One region of the Inquilinus sp. YAF38 genome, then DNA from elsewhere that is predicted to be linked to it. Evidence: predicted binding sites of a transcription regulator. Region 1 holds the regulator's gene; the other holds the start of a gene.

The links. Region 1 encodes HrcA, which represses chaperone genes, less so after heat shock. Its sites were predicted from a motif close to GTTAGCACTCNCCNNNGGNGAGTGCTAAC; they were not measured.
Region 2: groES (co-chaperone GroES) is a predicted target of HrcA. The motif match lies at 2,854-2,882, and genes of this name have one in related genera.

The regions. Positions count from the first base shown of each region.
Region 1 covers NZ_JBFRCU010000016.1:16,084-23,433, forward strand. Annotated here, with positions in the region: gene pstC (phosphate ABC transporter permease subunit PstC) at 1-960, opposite strand, end outside; gene pstS (phosphate ABC transporter substrate-binding protein PstS) at 1,039-2,097, opposite strand; gene AB4Z01_RS09775 (ATP-binding protein) at 2,199-3,632, opposite strand; gene AB4Z01_RS09780 (hypothetical protein) at 3,885-4,016, opposite strand; gene grpE (nucleotide exchange factor GrpE) at 4,013-4,624, opposite strand; gene hrcA (heat-inducible transcriptional repressor HrcA) at 4,621-5,721, opposite strand; gene rph (ribonuclease PH) at 5,836-6,555, shown strand; gene AB4Z01_RS09800 (hypothetical protein) at 6,634-7,215, shown strand; gene AB4Z01_RS09805 (GFA family protein) at 7,272-7,350, shown strand, end outside.
Region 2 covers NZ_JBFRCU010000021.1:32,135-39,484, forward strand. Annotated here, with positions in the region: gene AB4Z01_RS12090 (L,D-transpeptidase family protein) at 1-582, opposite strand, end outside; gene groL (chaperonin GroEL) at 783-2,435, opposite strand; gene groES (co-chaperone GroES) at 2,485-2,796, opposite strand; gene AB4Z01_RS12105 (TRAP transporter large permease) at 2,948-4,228, opposite strand; gene AB4Z01_RS12110 (TRAP transporter small permease) at 4,228-4,752, opposite strand; gene AB4Z01_RS12115 (TRAP transporter substrate-binding protein) at 4,819-5,787, opposite strand; gene AB4Z01_RS12120 (GntR family transcriptional regulator) at 5,899-6,579, shown strand; gene AB4Z01_RS12125 (usg protein) at 6,728-6,991, shown strand; gene AB4Z01_RS12130 (pyridoxal phosphate-dependent aminotransferase) at 7,339-7,350, shown strand, end outside.

The DNA.
Region 1 (7,350 bases):
CAGCCGCAGCAGCTGGATCTTGGCGAGCGCCAGGACGATGAAGGTGATGACGAAGAGCACGAGGCCCAGCGCGATCAGCGACGAGGTGTAGAGGTCGCCGACGGCCTCGGTGAACTCATTGGCGATCGAGGCCGAGATGGTGGTGCCCGGCGCCAGGATCGAGTTCGAGATGCGGTGGGCGTTGCCGATGACGAAGGTCACCGCCATGGTCTCGCCCAGCGCCCGGCCGAGGCCGAGCATGACGCCGCCGACCACGCCGACGCGGCTGTAGGGCAGCACCACCTTCCACACCACCTCCCAGGTCGTGGCACCCAGGCCGTAGGCCGATTCCTTGAGCAGCGGCGGCACCGTCTCGAACACGTCGCGCATGATCGAGGTGATGAAGGGCAGCACCATGATCGCCAGGATCAGCCCGGCGGTGAAGATGCCGATGCCGTAGGGCGGGCCGGCAAAGAAGATGCCGATCCAGGGGAGCTTGCCGAGCGTCTGGATCAGGAAGGGCTGCACCGTCTGCTGCAGGATCGGCGCCAGCACGAAGAAGCCCCAGATGCCGTAGATGATGCTGGGGATGCCGGCCAGGAGCTCGATGGCGATGCCGAGCGGCCGTTTCAGCACCGGCGGGCACAGCTCGGTCAGGAAGATGGCGATGCCGAAGCTGATCGGGACGCCGATCACCATGGCGATCACCGAGGTCATCAGCGTGCCGTAGATCGGCGCCAGCGCGCCGAACTTCTCGGTCACCGGGTTCCAGACCTCGTTGAAGACGAAGCCGAAGCCGAACGTTTGAATCGCCGGCATGGCGCCGATGATCAGCGACAGGATCACCCCGCCGAGGATCGCCAGCACCAGCACGGCGAAGAACAGCGTGACCAGGCGGAAGCCGGTGTCTGTCGCGCGCTGCCGCTGCGCGGTCCGCGCGTCGATCCGCGGCCCGATCTTCTGATAGGTGGCGTCCACCATCGATCACCTTGCCCTGGGAAACAGGCGGCGCCGTGCGGAAATTCGCACGGCGCCCAATCGATCAGCCGTTGCCGGCGATCACTTCGAGGCGGTCCAGACCGGCTTGCCGTCGGCGCCCTTGATGCTGTCGGCCCAGGTCTTGTGGACCATGTCGACCACCGCGTCCGGCATCGGCACGTAGTCGAGATCCTCCGCCAGCTTGTCCTGGCCGTAGGCCCAGGCGAAGAACTGCAGCGCGGTGGCCGACGCGGCCTGATCCTGCGGCTGCTTGTACATCAGGATGAAGCTGGCGCCGGTGATCGGCCAGCTCTCCGCACCCGGCTCGTTGGTCAGGATGACGTAGTAGCCCTTGGCGTTGGCCCAGTCGGCGGCCGAGGCCGCGGCCTGGAAGGTCTTGATCGTCGGGTCGACCGCCTTGCCGTCCTTGTTGACCAGCTTGACGTAGGTCAGCTTGTTCTGCTTGGCGTAGGCGTATTCGACATAGCCGATCGCGCCTTCGGTCTGCTTGGCGGTGTTGGCGACGCCCTCATTGCCCTTGGCGCCGATGCCGGCCGGCCACTGCACCGAGGAGTTGGCGCCGACCGTGTCCTTGAACTTGGCGTTCACCGACGAGAGATAGGTGGTGAACAGGAAGTTGGTGCCCGACCCGTCCGACCGGTAGGCCGGGGCGATGGCGGTGTCCGGCAGCTCGACGCCCGGGTTCAGCGCCTTGATCTTGTCGTCGTTCCAGGCGGTGATGTCGCCGAGATAGATCTGCGCGATCAGGTCGCCGCTGAGGATCAGCTGGCCCGGCGCGACGCCCGGGATGTTCACGACCGGCACGACGCCGCCCATGATCATCGGGAACTGCACGAGGCCGGCGGCGTCGAGATCCTCCGGCTTCAGCGGCATGTCCGACGCGCCGAAGGTGACGGTCTTTTCCTTGATCTGCTTGATGCCGCCGCCCGAACCGATCGACTGGTAGTTCAGGCCGATGCCGCTTTCCTTCTTATAGGAATCGGCCCATTTGGCGTAGACGGGGTAGGGGAAGGTGGCGCCGGCGCCGGAAATATCAGCCGCCTGGGACGCGCCCGCCACGAGCGCAACCGCCGCGCCGAGCACCGCGCTGCGAAGGATGGTTCGTGAAAAAAGCTTCACGCGAATCTCCTGTGGTGGTGGGACGAGCCTGATGGCTTCGCCCGGTCAGGCGACCAGCGCCCCGTTCCGAGCGCAGGCTATAGACACCGCCGCAGACGCTTTTAAGACAGTTCGGTTACAGTTTTATGAAGGGCCCGGCCGGACGGCTTGCCGCCTGGGGCGGCCGGCAGAAAAACGGTGAAGACGCTGCCGCGCCCGACCTCGCTGTCGATCTCCAGCCGACCGCGATGGCGGCTGACGATGTGCTTGACGATGGCGAGGCCCAGGCCGGTGCCGCCGACGGCGCGGCTGCGCGCCGGGTCGATCCGGTAGAACCGCTCGGTCAGCCGCGGCAGGTGCTCGCGGGCGATGCCGTCGCCCTGGTCGCTGATGCTGACGACCAGGCTGGTCCGCCGGCCTTCGGCCGAGCTCCGCGCCGCCAGACCGACCACGCCACCCTGGCGGCCGTAGTTGATCGCATTCGACACCAGGTTCTGGAACACCTGGTACAGCTGATCGGAATCCCCGACCACCTGGGGCAGGTCGGGCGCCAGGTCGAGCTCCAGCCGCTGCGCCTTGCGCTGAGCCTTGAGCTCGAGCGCGTCGGCAACCGACTGCAGCAGCGGCCCGACCGCAACCCGTCCGGTCGGCGGCACATGCTCGTCCAGCTCGATCCGCGACAGTGACAACAGGTCGTTGACCAGCCGCGACATGCGCTCGGCTTGCTGCTGCATGATGCCGAGGAAACGCTCGCGCGCCGCCGTATCGTCGCGCGCCGGGCCGCGCAGCGTCTCGATGAAGCCCATCAGGCTGGACAGCGGCGTGCGCAGTTCGTGGCTGGCGTTGGCGACGAAGTCGGCCCGCATCTGCTCGACCCGCTTGGTCGCGGTGAGATCGTACAGGGTGACCAGCAGCGCCGGCTCCGGCCGGTCATCGGATTCGCGCTCGCCGGGATCGCCGCGCCGCTCGAAGCGCTGAATCCGGACTTCGAATTCGCGCTCGATCGGCACCGGCAGGTTCAGCGCCACGGTCTGGATCGGGCCGCCGGCGAGGACGGCGTCGACCGCGGCGACGATCTCCGGATGCCGGATCGCCTCGGCCATGTCGCGGCCCAGCAGCCGGTCGCCGAACAACCGCCCGGCGGCCTCGTTGGCGCGCAGCACGCTGCGATCGCCGGCCAGCACCAGGATCGGGTCGTCCTGCGCCTCCAGGATCTCCGACGCGGTCTGTAGCTCGACCGCCAGGCTGCGCTCGCGGCCGCGGGCGTGGCGCTGCAGCCGCTGCAGATGCAGGAACAGGATCTGGCCGATCTCGGTCGAAGGCCGCGGCGGCCGCTCGGGCGCCTCGGCGGTCGAGGCCTCGATATGGCGGCGCAGCAGGTCGAGGTCGCGCAGCAGGCGCCACGCGAAAATCCCGGCGACGCCGATCACGACGGCCACCCCGATCACCGCCAGCCAGACGCCGATCCCGCCGGCGCCGGCCGCCAGCAGCAGCGCGACCACCAGGGCGGCGATCATCCCGATGCCCAGCAGGTGGCGATAGATCGGTCCGGCCATCAACACGCGCCTCGAACAGCGAGCCTCAGAATACCGCGATCACGCGGGGAGCGGCGACGCTACCTGTTCTCGATGACGGTTTCGTGTCGCCGGCCGCGGCATCGCGGCTGGTGCCGCCATGCGTCAAGCTCCGACATTCACACATCTGTCGAGCGTTGTTCGCGTTGCCTCTCCCGCAAGCGGGAGAGGCAACGCGTTGTGACCTCGACGTATGTCCTGCCGATTCCCGGGGCGTGCAAATCCGTGAATGCGTCAGGACGGCACGGACACGCCGGCGCCGGCTCCCATATAGACGCCCTTGGCCGGCTTCTCCGACCGCTCGCAGGCGGCGGCGCCGACCGCCACCGACAGCAGCACCGCGATCAGGCCGAGGCGGCGCATCATTCGCCCCGGGCCACGCCGACCATCGCCGGGCGCAGCAGCCGGCCTTGCAGCACATAGCCGGGCTGCATCACCTGGACGATGGTTCCGGCCGGCTTGCCGGTGCCCGGCAGCTCGAACATGGCCTGGTGGAAGTTCGGGTCGAAGGTCTCGCCGACGGGCTCGATCCGGGTCACGCCATGACGTTCGAACGCGGCCAGCAACTGGCGCTCGGTGGCGGCGACGCCGTCGACCAGGGTCTTCAGCGCCGCATCGTCCTCGACCGCCCCGGCCGGCACCGCATCGATGGCGCGGCGCAGATTGTCGGCAGCGTCCAGCAGCGACTTGGCGAAGCCGGAGATGGCGTATTTCGCCGTATCCTCGCGCTCGCGCTCCGACCGGCGGCGGATATTCTCGGTCTCCGCCAAAGCGCGCAGCGCCTGGTCCTTCAGCTTGGCGGCCTCGGCCTCGAGCTCGGCGATGCGCTCCAGCGCCCCGGCCAGCGCCGCATCGTCGGTGACCCCAGCGGTCTCGGAGTCGGCGACACCCTCGACCTCGGGCCCGGCAGCCCCGGTCTCCGGCTCCGTCGCCTCGGGGCGGTGCTCGGCCGACATCGTCTTGTTGTGCATCATGCTACCTGGTTCGTGGTCTCGTTGGTTCTGAGGAGACGGCCTATCATCTTCGCGGTGTAATCCACCATCGGGATGATGCGCGCATAGTTCAGCCGGGTCGGCCCGATCACGCCGACGGCGCCGACCACGCGCTGGTCGCCGCCCTTGTACGGGGCGATGATCATCGAGCAGCCGGTGTGGCTGAACAGCCCATTCTCGGCGCCGATGAAGATCTGCACGCCCTCGGCGGCATTGGCCGCGTCCAGCATCTTGAGCAGCGCCTCCTTGGTCTCCAGCGCCTGGAACAGGCCGCGGATGCGCTCCAGATCCTCCAGCGCGGTGACGTCGTTGAGCAGACGCGACTGGCCCTTGACGATCAGCGTGCCGCCCCCGCCACCGCTCCAGGTGGCGAGGCCGGCCGAGACCACCTTGGCCGCAAGGCTGTCGAGCTGGCTCTTCTGCGCCTCGATCTCGCCCAGCACATCGGTCCGGGCTTCGCCGATGGTGCGGCCGACGATGCGGGCGTTGAGATAGTTGGTGACGTGGACGAAGGTCGAGGCCGGCAGGCCCAGCGGCACCTCCAGCACCCGGTTCTCGACGATCCCGTCCTCGGTGACCAGCACCACCAGGGCGCGGCCGGGCGACAGGTTGACGAACTCGATATGCTTCAGCGGCCGGTCGGTCTTCGGCGCCAGGACGAGACCGGCGCAGGCGGACAGGCCGGACAGGGCCGAGGTCGCCTCCTCCAGCATCTCCGACACGCCGCGCCCGGCCTGGGCGCACATCGCGTCGATCGAGGCCCGCTCGCTCTCGCCGACATCGCCGAGCTGCATCAGCCCGTGCACGAACAGGCGCAGGCCGGCATCGGTCGGCATCCGCCCGGCCGAGGTGTGCGGGGCGTAGAGCAGGCCGGCATCCTCGAGATCCGCCATGACGTTGCGGATCGTCGCCGGCGACAGCGACATGCCGAGCCGGCGCGACAGGGTGCGGCTGCCCACCGGCTCGCCGGACTGGACATAGGCGTCGACGATCTGGCGGAAGATCTCCCGCGAGCGCTCGTCGAGGTCCCGGAACGCTTGGCCGCCGGATCGGGTCGAGAGTTCGTTCAGCATGCTCATGGCCGTCGCCACGCTATGTAGGGACCGTCTGACCCGAATCAACGTGCCGGGCTTTACGGGCAGGACCCGTGAGGATAGCGTGCGCGACCCTCGCCGAGAACAGAAAGCGACCTCATGCGACCGTCCGGACGCGCCATCGACGCCTTGCGCGCCATCAGCCTCGAGACCGACGTCAACAAATACGCCGAGGGCTCGTGCCTGGTGAAGTTCGGCGACACCCATGTGCTGTGCACCGCCTCGGTCGACGACCGGGTGCCGTCCTGGCTGAAGAACGGCGGCAAGGGCTGGGTCACGGCGGAGTACGGCATGCTGCCGCGCGCCACCGACCAGCGCACCGACCGCGAGGCCGCGCGCGGCAAGCAGACCGGCCGGACCCAGGAGATTCAGCGCCTGATCGGCCGGTCGTTGCGCGCCGTCACCGACCTGAAAGCGCTGGGCGAGATCCAGATCAAGGTCGATTGCGACGTGCTGCAGGCCGATGGCGGCACCCGCACCGCCGCGATCACAGGCGGCTATGTCGCGCTGGTGCTGGCGCTGCGCCACCTGGTGGCGATCCGCAAGATCAAGGCGCTGCCGCTGACCGACAGCGTCGCCGCCATCTCCTGCGGCCTGCATCAGGGGCAGGCGGTGCTGGACCTCGACTACGCCGAGGATTCGACCGCCCAGGCCGACGCCAACTTCGTCATCACCGGCAAGGGCGGGCTGGTCGAGGTGCAGGCGACGGCGGAGCAGACCCCGTTCAGCCGGGCCGAGTTCGAGGCGCTGCTGGTGCTGGCCGAGCGGGGCACGGCCGAGCTGGCGGCGATCCAGAAGGCGGCGCTCGGCGAGGGCTGAGGCCTCCGGGATGCGGCGGCGCTTGAGCCGCGGCCGGGGCCGTGAAATCCTGCGGCCCCACCACGCGGGAGAGGGTTGATGCTCGGCCTCCTGGCGCTGCTCACGGCGTTCGCCGCTGTCCTGGTTCCGGGCCTGCCGCAGGTCGGTGACGGGCTGGCGACGGCCTCACGGACCGTCGCCGCCCTGCCCCATGCCGAGAAGCTGATCGACTACGCGCCCGAAGGCGGCGGCCCGGTGCTGTACCGGCTGCCGGGCAATGTCTGCTTCCTGCGCCTCAACAGACAGCCCGGCCAGACCGAATGGGTCCGGCGTGACGATCAGGACCGGATCGAGATCACCGTCTCCGCCCCCGGCCTGGCCGAATCGGGCGGCCGCTTCGATCCCGACGGCACCGCCGAGCTGCAGCTGGGCGGCCGCGCCGTGGCGGTGCCGGTCGTGTCGCCGGGCCTGCCGACCTGGCGCTTCACGCTCGAGGACTCGCCGGCGCTGCAGGAGACGCTCGATGCCGACGAGGCGACGCTGCGCTTCACCGCGGTCCGCGGCGGCAAGCCGGTGCCGGGGCAGGTTCTGAGCATCGCCGCCGGCAATCTCTGGCAGGGCATCCAGGGCTTGGAATCCTGCGCCAGCGGCGCCGAACTGCCGGGCGTGGTCGGGCCGTAGGTTGCGGCCGGGCATGGCAGGCGGATCATCCCGGAATCCGAGCCGATGAGGTCCTCATGATCGAAGCCTCCTGCCATTGCGGCGCCGTCCGGCTGCAGGTCGCGGAGCGGCCGCAGCGGCTGACCTCCTGCAACT
Region 2 (7,350 bases), on a different contig from region 1:
CCAGGCCGCCAGTTCCCGCACCTGCTGGACCCGGACGCAGCCATGGCTCAGCGCCCGCTTGTCGCGGCCAAAATAGCTCTTCTGCGGCGTGTCGTGCAGATAGATCGACTGGTCGTTGTCGAGTTCGAGCTTGATCCGGCCGAGCGGGCTGCGCGGCCCCGACGGGATGTACTCGCTGGCCTCGTTGCGGACGATCGACGGCGTCGGCGTCCAGTCGGGGTTGTATTTGATCGCGTACATGTTCGACATCAGCTCGGGCGTCGAGGTGCCCGGGGCGCCGACCACGACCTTGCTGCGGATCACCGGGGCGCCGTCCTGGAATGCGATCAGCTCATAGGACGGGATGTTCACCAGGATGAACTTGCCGCGCGCCGGGATCGCGACATTGACGCCGGCGTCGCGCATCGCCTGGACGAAGGGCGACACGGGCGGCGGCGCCGGCTGCTCCGGCCCCGGCAGGCTGGCGGTCTGCTGCGTCCCGGCCGGCACGCAGGCGGCCAGCACCAGGATCGAGGCGACCGCCAGGGCGGCGCGAGCGATCGGCCCGCGGTGGTACGGCGCGCTCTTGGAACAGGCGGTCATCGCGATTTTCCCTTCCGTCTCGGACGGCCGGGTGGTCGAACCCGGGGCCGTTGCATTCATTTAGTTGCCGGTACTCGGCCCGGCAATCGAAAGACTGCAGTGGCCCCACGAGTCTTGCATCGCTGGTCGTTATGGCAAAAAAGGGGCGCTCCGAAGAGCGCCCCTCCACAATTCGACGTTTGAACGATCCGATCGGCAGATCAGAAGTCCATGTCGCCCATACCGCCCATGCCACCCATGCCGCCGCCCGGCGCCGAGGCGGCCGGCTTCTTCTCGACATGCTCGGCCACCATCGCCTCGGTGGTAATCAGCAGGCTGGCCACCGACGCGGCGTTCTGCAGCGCGGCGCGCACGACCTTGGTCGGGTCGATGACGCCGGCCTTGATCAGGTCGCCGTACTCGCTGGTCTGGGCGTTGTAGCCCCAGTTCTTGTCGTTCTTGTCCTGCAGCTTGCCGACAACGATCGAGGCGTCGCCGCCCGCGTTGGTGACGATCTGACGGACCGGCGCCTGCAGCGCGCGACGGACGATGTCGATGCCGACTCGCTCGTCGTCGTTGTCATGCTTGACCTTGTCCAGCGCCTTGGAGGCGTAGAGCAGGGCCGTGCCGCCGCCCGGGACCACGCCTTCCTCGACCGCGGCGCGGGTCGCGTGCATCGCGTCGTCGACGCGATCCTTGCGCTCCTTCACCTCGATCTCGGTGGCGCCGCCGACGCGGATCACCGCGACGCCGCCCGCCAGCTTGGCCAGACGCTCCTGCAGCTTCTCGCGGTCGTAGTCCGAGGAGGTCTCCTCGATCTGCGCCCGGATCTGGTTGCAGCGGCCCTCGATGTCCTTCTTGGCGCCGGCGCCGTCAACGATCGTGGTCTCTTCCTTGGCGATCAGGACCTTCTTGGCCCGGCCCAGCATGTCGAGCGTGACGCTCTCGAGCTTGATGCCGAGATCCTCGGAGATCACCTGGCCGCCGGTCAGGATGGCCATGTCCTCGAGCATCGCCTTGCGGCGATCGCCGAAGCCCGGGGCCTTGACCGCCGCGACCTTCAGGCCGCCGCGCAGCTTGTTGACCACCAGGGTGGCCAGGGCCTCGCCCTCGACGTCCTCGGCGATGATCAGCAGCGGCTTGCCCGACTGCACCACCGCCTCGAGCACCGGCAGCATGGCCTGCAGGTTCGACAGCTTCTTCTCATGCAGGAGGATGTACGGAGCCTCGAGGTCCGCAATCATCTTCTCGGCATTGGTGATGAAGTACGGCGACAGGTAGCCGCGGTCGAACTGCATGCCCTCGACGACTTCGAGCTCGGTGTCGAGGCTCTTGGCCTCTTCCACCGTGATCACGCCCTCGTTGCCGACCCGCTCCATGGCCTTGGCGATCATCTCACCGATGTCGCGCTCGCCATTGGCGGAGATGGTGCCGACCTGGGCGACTTCGGCGTTGGTCTTGATGACCTTCGACCGGGTCTTGAGGTCGGCGACGACGGCCTCGACGGCCTTGTCGATGCCGCGCTTCAGGTCCATCGGGTTCAGGCCGGCGGCCACCGCCTTGACGCCCTCGCGGACGATCGACTGGGCCAGCACGGTCGCCGTGGTGGTGCCGTCACCGGCCAGGTCGTTGGTCTTCGACGCGACCTCGCGCACCATCTGTGCGCCCATGTTCTCGAACTTGTCGGCGAGCTCGATCTCCTTGGCGACGGTGACGCCGTCCTTGGTGATCCGCGGTGCGCCGAACGACTTGTCGAGCACGACGTTGCGGCCCTTCGGGCCCAGGGTGACCTTGACCGCATCGGCCAGGATGTCGACGCCGCGCAGCATGCGGGAGCGCGCGTCGAGCGAGAACTTGACGTCCTTCGCTGCCATATTCTTATTCCTTAATCTATTGGAATTCCGGTGAAGGCGACGGGGCGGATCAGGCCGCCTTGGCCGACTTCTTCACGGTGATGATGCCGAGGATGTCGCTCTCCTTCATGATCAGGAGATCCTGACCGTCGAGCTTGACCTCTGTGCCGGACCACTTGCCGAACAGAATGCGGTCACCGGCCTTGACGTCCAGCGGCTGCAGCTTGCCGGCTTCGTCGCGGATGCCGGCGCCGACCGAGATGACCTCGCCCTCCTGGGGCTTTTCCTTGGCGGTGTCCGGGATGATGATCCCGCCAGCGGTCTTCTCGTTCTGCTCGATGCGACGCACCAGCACTCGGTCGTGCAGGGGACGGAATTGCATCGTTTTCTCCCACTCTCTCGTTCAGAGATTTGCGTTCAGGGCCTGCCCCGGCCGGTCGTTAGCACTCTCGGCCAGTGAGTGCTACGCATTTAAGGGGACGGCGGAAGCGGGTCAAGGCCCGTGCGCAGATTCTCTCAACGAAAGGCTTCCCTCAGCGAAAGACTGCGGGCAGCCACAGCGAGAGCGCCGGAATATAGGTCACGGCCAACAGCACCGCGATCGAGGCGCCGAAGAACGGCCAGATCGTCTTCATCGCCTCGCGGATCGTGATCTTGCCGACGGCGCAGCTGACGAACAGCACCGACCCCACCGGCGGCGTGTTCAGGCCAATGCCGGCGTTGAGGATCAGGATCACGCCGAAATGCACCGGGTCGATGCCGAAAGCCTTGACCACCGGCAGCAGCACCGGGGTGCAGATGATGATCATCGGCGCCATGTCCATGAAGGTGCCGAGGATCAGCAGCGCCACATTGATCAGCAGCAGCACCGTCAGGGGGTCGCTGGAGATCGCGTTGATCGCCTGGACCGTCGCGGTCTGCACCTGCAAGAGCGCCATCAGCCAGCCGAAGGCGCCGGCGGTGCCGATCACCAGCAGCACCATGGCGGTGGTGCGCACCGCCCCCTGCACCGCCTCGACGAAGCCGCGCCAGTCGAGCTCACGATAGACCAGGAGCGCGATCAGGAAGGCGTAGATCACCGCGATGCAGGAGCTTTCGGTCGCGGTGAAGACACCGGAGCGGACGCCGCCGAAGATGATGCCGATCAGAAGGATGCCGGGCAGCGCCAGGACCAGGTAGCGGCCGACGGCGCGCAGCCCCGGGAACGGGTCGGACGGATAGCCGCGCCGGCGGGCGACGACATAAGCGGTGACCATCAGCGCCGCCGCCAGCAGCAGGCCGGGGATGATGCCGGCGGTGAACAGGTCGGCGATCGAGACGTTGCCGCCCGCCGCGATCGAATAGAGGATCATGTTGTTCGACGGTGGGATCATCAGCGCGATGATCGCGGAGTTGGCGGTGACGTTGACCGCATAGTCCCGGGCGTAGCCCCGCGCGGCCATCTGCGGGATCATCAGCCCGCCGATCGCCGAGGCGTCGGCTACTGCCGAGCCGGAGATGCCGCCGAACAGGGTCGAGGCGACGACATTGACCTGGCCCAGGCCGCCACGCATATGGCCGACCAGGCTGGCGGCGAAGCGGATCAGCCGCGCCGCGATGCCGCCGCGGATCATCAGGTCGCCGGCGAAGATGAAGAACGGGATCGCCATCATGGCGAAGGTGTTCATGCCGGAATTGATCTGCTGGAACACCACCACCGGCGGCAGGCCCATGGTGAGCACCGTCGCCAGCGAGGAGATGCCGAGGCAGAAGGCGATCGGCATGCCCATGAACATCAGCAGCGTAAAGCCGCCGAACAGGACCCACAGCTCCATCACGCCAGCTCCTGCACGCCTTCGACCGCCGCCTCGTGCTCGACGCCGGCAATCTGTTCGAACAACCGCTCGGCGGCGAACAGCGCGATCAGCGCGCCGCCGACGATCAGGGGAATGAAGTCGAAGCCACCCGGCAGGTCGAGCACCGGGATGGTCGCGGTCCAGGTGCCGATCGCCAACTGGATCGAATACCAGACCATGGCGACGCCGAAGCCGAGGATGAGCAGCAGGTTGACCGCCTCCAGCGCCCGGTTGACCCCCGCCGGCAGCGCCTGCTGCAGAAAATCGAGCCCGAGATGGAAGCTCTCGCGCACCCCGACCGCGGCGCCGAGCAGGATGAACCAGCCCATCAGTTGCAGCGTCAGCGGCTCGGCCCAACTCGGCGTGTCGTTCAGCACGTAGCGGGCGAAGACCTGCCAGCCCACGGTGACGGTCATCGCCAGCATGCCGAAGCCGGCCAGCCACAGGGCGCCGGTGGACAGGACGCCGAGGGTCCGGCGGGTCAGAGCCAGGATGGAAGCCATTCCGGCCGATCTCCATGACAAAAGGACCGGCCCCGCGCATCACGGGGCCGGCCGGATGGCACAGCCTCACTGCACCGCGCGGATGCGCTCCACCAGCGACTTCATCGCGTCGGTGGTGACGAACTTGTCGTAGACCGGCCCCATCGCGGCCGCGAAAGGTGCCTTGTCGACGGTGATGATCTCGCCGCCGCCGGCCCGCACCTTCGCCTCCGACTCCTTTTCCCGCGCGGTCCACAGCTCGCGCATCTTGACCACCGATTCCTTGGCCGCTTGGCGCAGCGTCGTCTGGTCGTCGGGCGACAGCTTGTCCCAGGCGATCTTCGAGATCACCAGCACCTCGGGAGTCAACGAATGCTCGGTCAGGGTGTAGTGCTTCGCCACCTCGAAATGGCGCGAGGATTCGTAGGACGGCCAGTTGTTCTCCGCCCCGTCGACGACGCCGGTCTCCAGCGACGAATAGACCTCGCCGAAGGCCATCGGCGTCGGGTTGGCACCGAAAGCCTGCATCATCGCGATCCACAGGTCGGATTGCTGGACCCGCAGCTTCAGGCCCTTCATGTCCTCGATCGAATGGATCGCCTTCTTGGTGGTGTAGAAGGACCGGGCGCCGGAATCATAGAAGGCGAGGCCGACCAGCCCGTGCGGCTCGAACGCCTTCAGGATCTCGTCGCCGATCGGGCCGTCCACCACCTTGTGCATGTGGTCGACCGAGCGGAACAGGAAGGGCAGGCCCAGCACCTGCGTCTCCGGCACCAGGTTGTTGAACGGCGCCGTGTTCACCCGGTTCATGTCGATCACACCGAACCGGGTCTGCTCGATCGTGTCCTTCTCGGCACCGAGCTGGGCGTTGTTGAACACCTGGATCTTGATCCGGCCGCCGGTGCGCTGCTCCATCAGCTCGCCGAGATATTGCACCGCCACCACCGTCGGATAGCCGTCGGGATGGATGTCGGCCGAGCGCAGCGTCTGCGCCGAAGCCGGAAGGGCAGCCAGCGTCAGCGCCGCCCCCAGGACCAGTGCCGCAATGGATTTCACGAAACGCCTCCCCTTTGATCGCCTGGTATGATCAGGCCGCCGTCTAGTATGGTAGTCGGGAGCCTAGTATGGTACCTGTCCCGATGCAATATCCCTCGCGAGCCTGACCGCATGGCGCCACTCGATCTGCTCGACCAGACCACCAGCATCGCCCGGCTGATCGAGCTGGAGATCCGCAAGGCCATCGTCACCCTGGCGATGAAGCCCGGCGCGCCGCTGTCGGAGCAGGAGATCGCAGTTCGCTATGGGGTGTCGCGGCAGCCCGTGCGGGAGGCCTTCATCGCCCTCGCGCGATCCGGGCTGGTCGAGATTCTGCCGCGGCGCGGCACCTTCGTGGTCAAGATCTCGATCGAACGGATGCTGGAGGCCCGCTTCGTTCGCGAATCGCTGGAGAGCGCGGTGGTGCGGCGCGCCTGCGAGCGCTTCGACGCCCGGGTCCGCACCCGCATCGATTTCCACCTCGAGGCGCAGGAGCTGGCGGCATCGGCCGGCGAGCACTACGAATTCCAGCGCGCCGACGAGGCCTTCCATGCGGCAATCGCCGAGGGCGCTGGCTGCCCGTCGGCCTGGACCGTGATCGGGGACCTGAAGGCGCATATGGACCGCGTCTGCCATCTGACGCTGCCCTCGGCCTCATCGCTGCCGGGGCTGATCGAGCAGCATCGGGTAATCCTAGCGGCGATCGACCGGCGCGACCCGGACGGCGCCGAGGCGGCGCTGCGGGCGCATCTGTCGGAGATCCTGCGGGCCCTGCCGACGGTGCAGCGCGACCACCGCGACTTGTTCGCCTGATCAGTGCCGATCTGGCAGCACTCCTGCCGAGTTGCTGCTAACATATTGATTTTCCTACATATACCCTTGCCCGCACCGGAAATCCACATCACATTTCTTTCATAGACCCGCCCGTCAAGGCGGGCCTGCGGAAAGGGATGATGAAGGAATGACCGATCTGGAACGCCAGCTGCAGGGATACCGCCTGACCACGGCGGAGATCCTGTATCACTTGCCCGATCATCCGGGGCTGCTGCAGAGCTTCGTGTGGCAGAGACTCGACCTCGCCCCGCGCTTCCCGGAGCTGCACCGGTTCCTTGACTTCTGGAGCCACAATATCGAAGGCAGGCTGCACTCTGTCCGGGTCGCAGCGGCTGCTGTGGTCAAGCCGGCCGATCTGCGGCTCTGCGATGCCGAATTCCGGCTGCACTGAGATCAGGATGAAGAGGCAGGTCGGCGGCGGGGCCGTTTAAATGCCCCGCCGCCGCCCGTGACCTGGAGGGGGGATCCGGTCACGGGGTCCTGCATTACACGGCTTCGGCGGGGAGGGATTCCGCCGGGCCGCCGAGGCCCGCCGCTGGTGGGCGACCGAAGCCGCTCACGACCCAGCGCTGTTGGGGCCTCACCCCTCCTAACAATGCGATCCCGGATCGGTTCCCGGGAAATGTCGCTCCCCGCTCGCATCGCGCGACGCCCATGCGCCGGCCGCGGATGACGCCCGCAGCCCCATCTTGCTACCCTCCGCCGCGAAGTCAGGGAGAGGTCAGCGTGGACGGACATATGGCGGCGGGT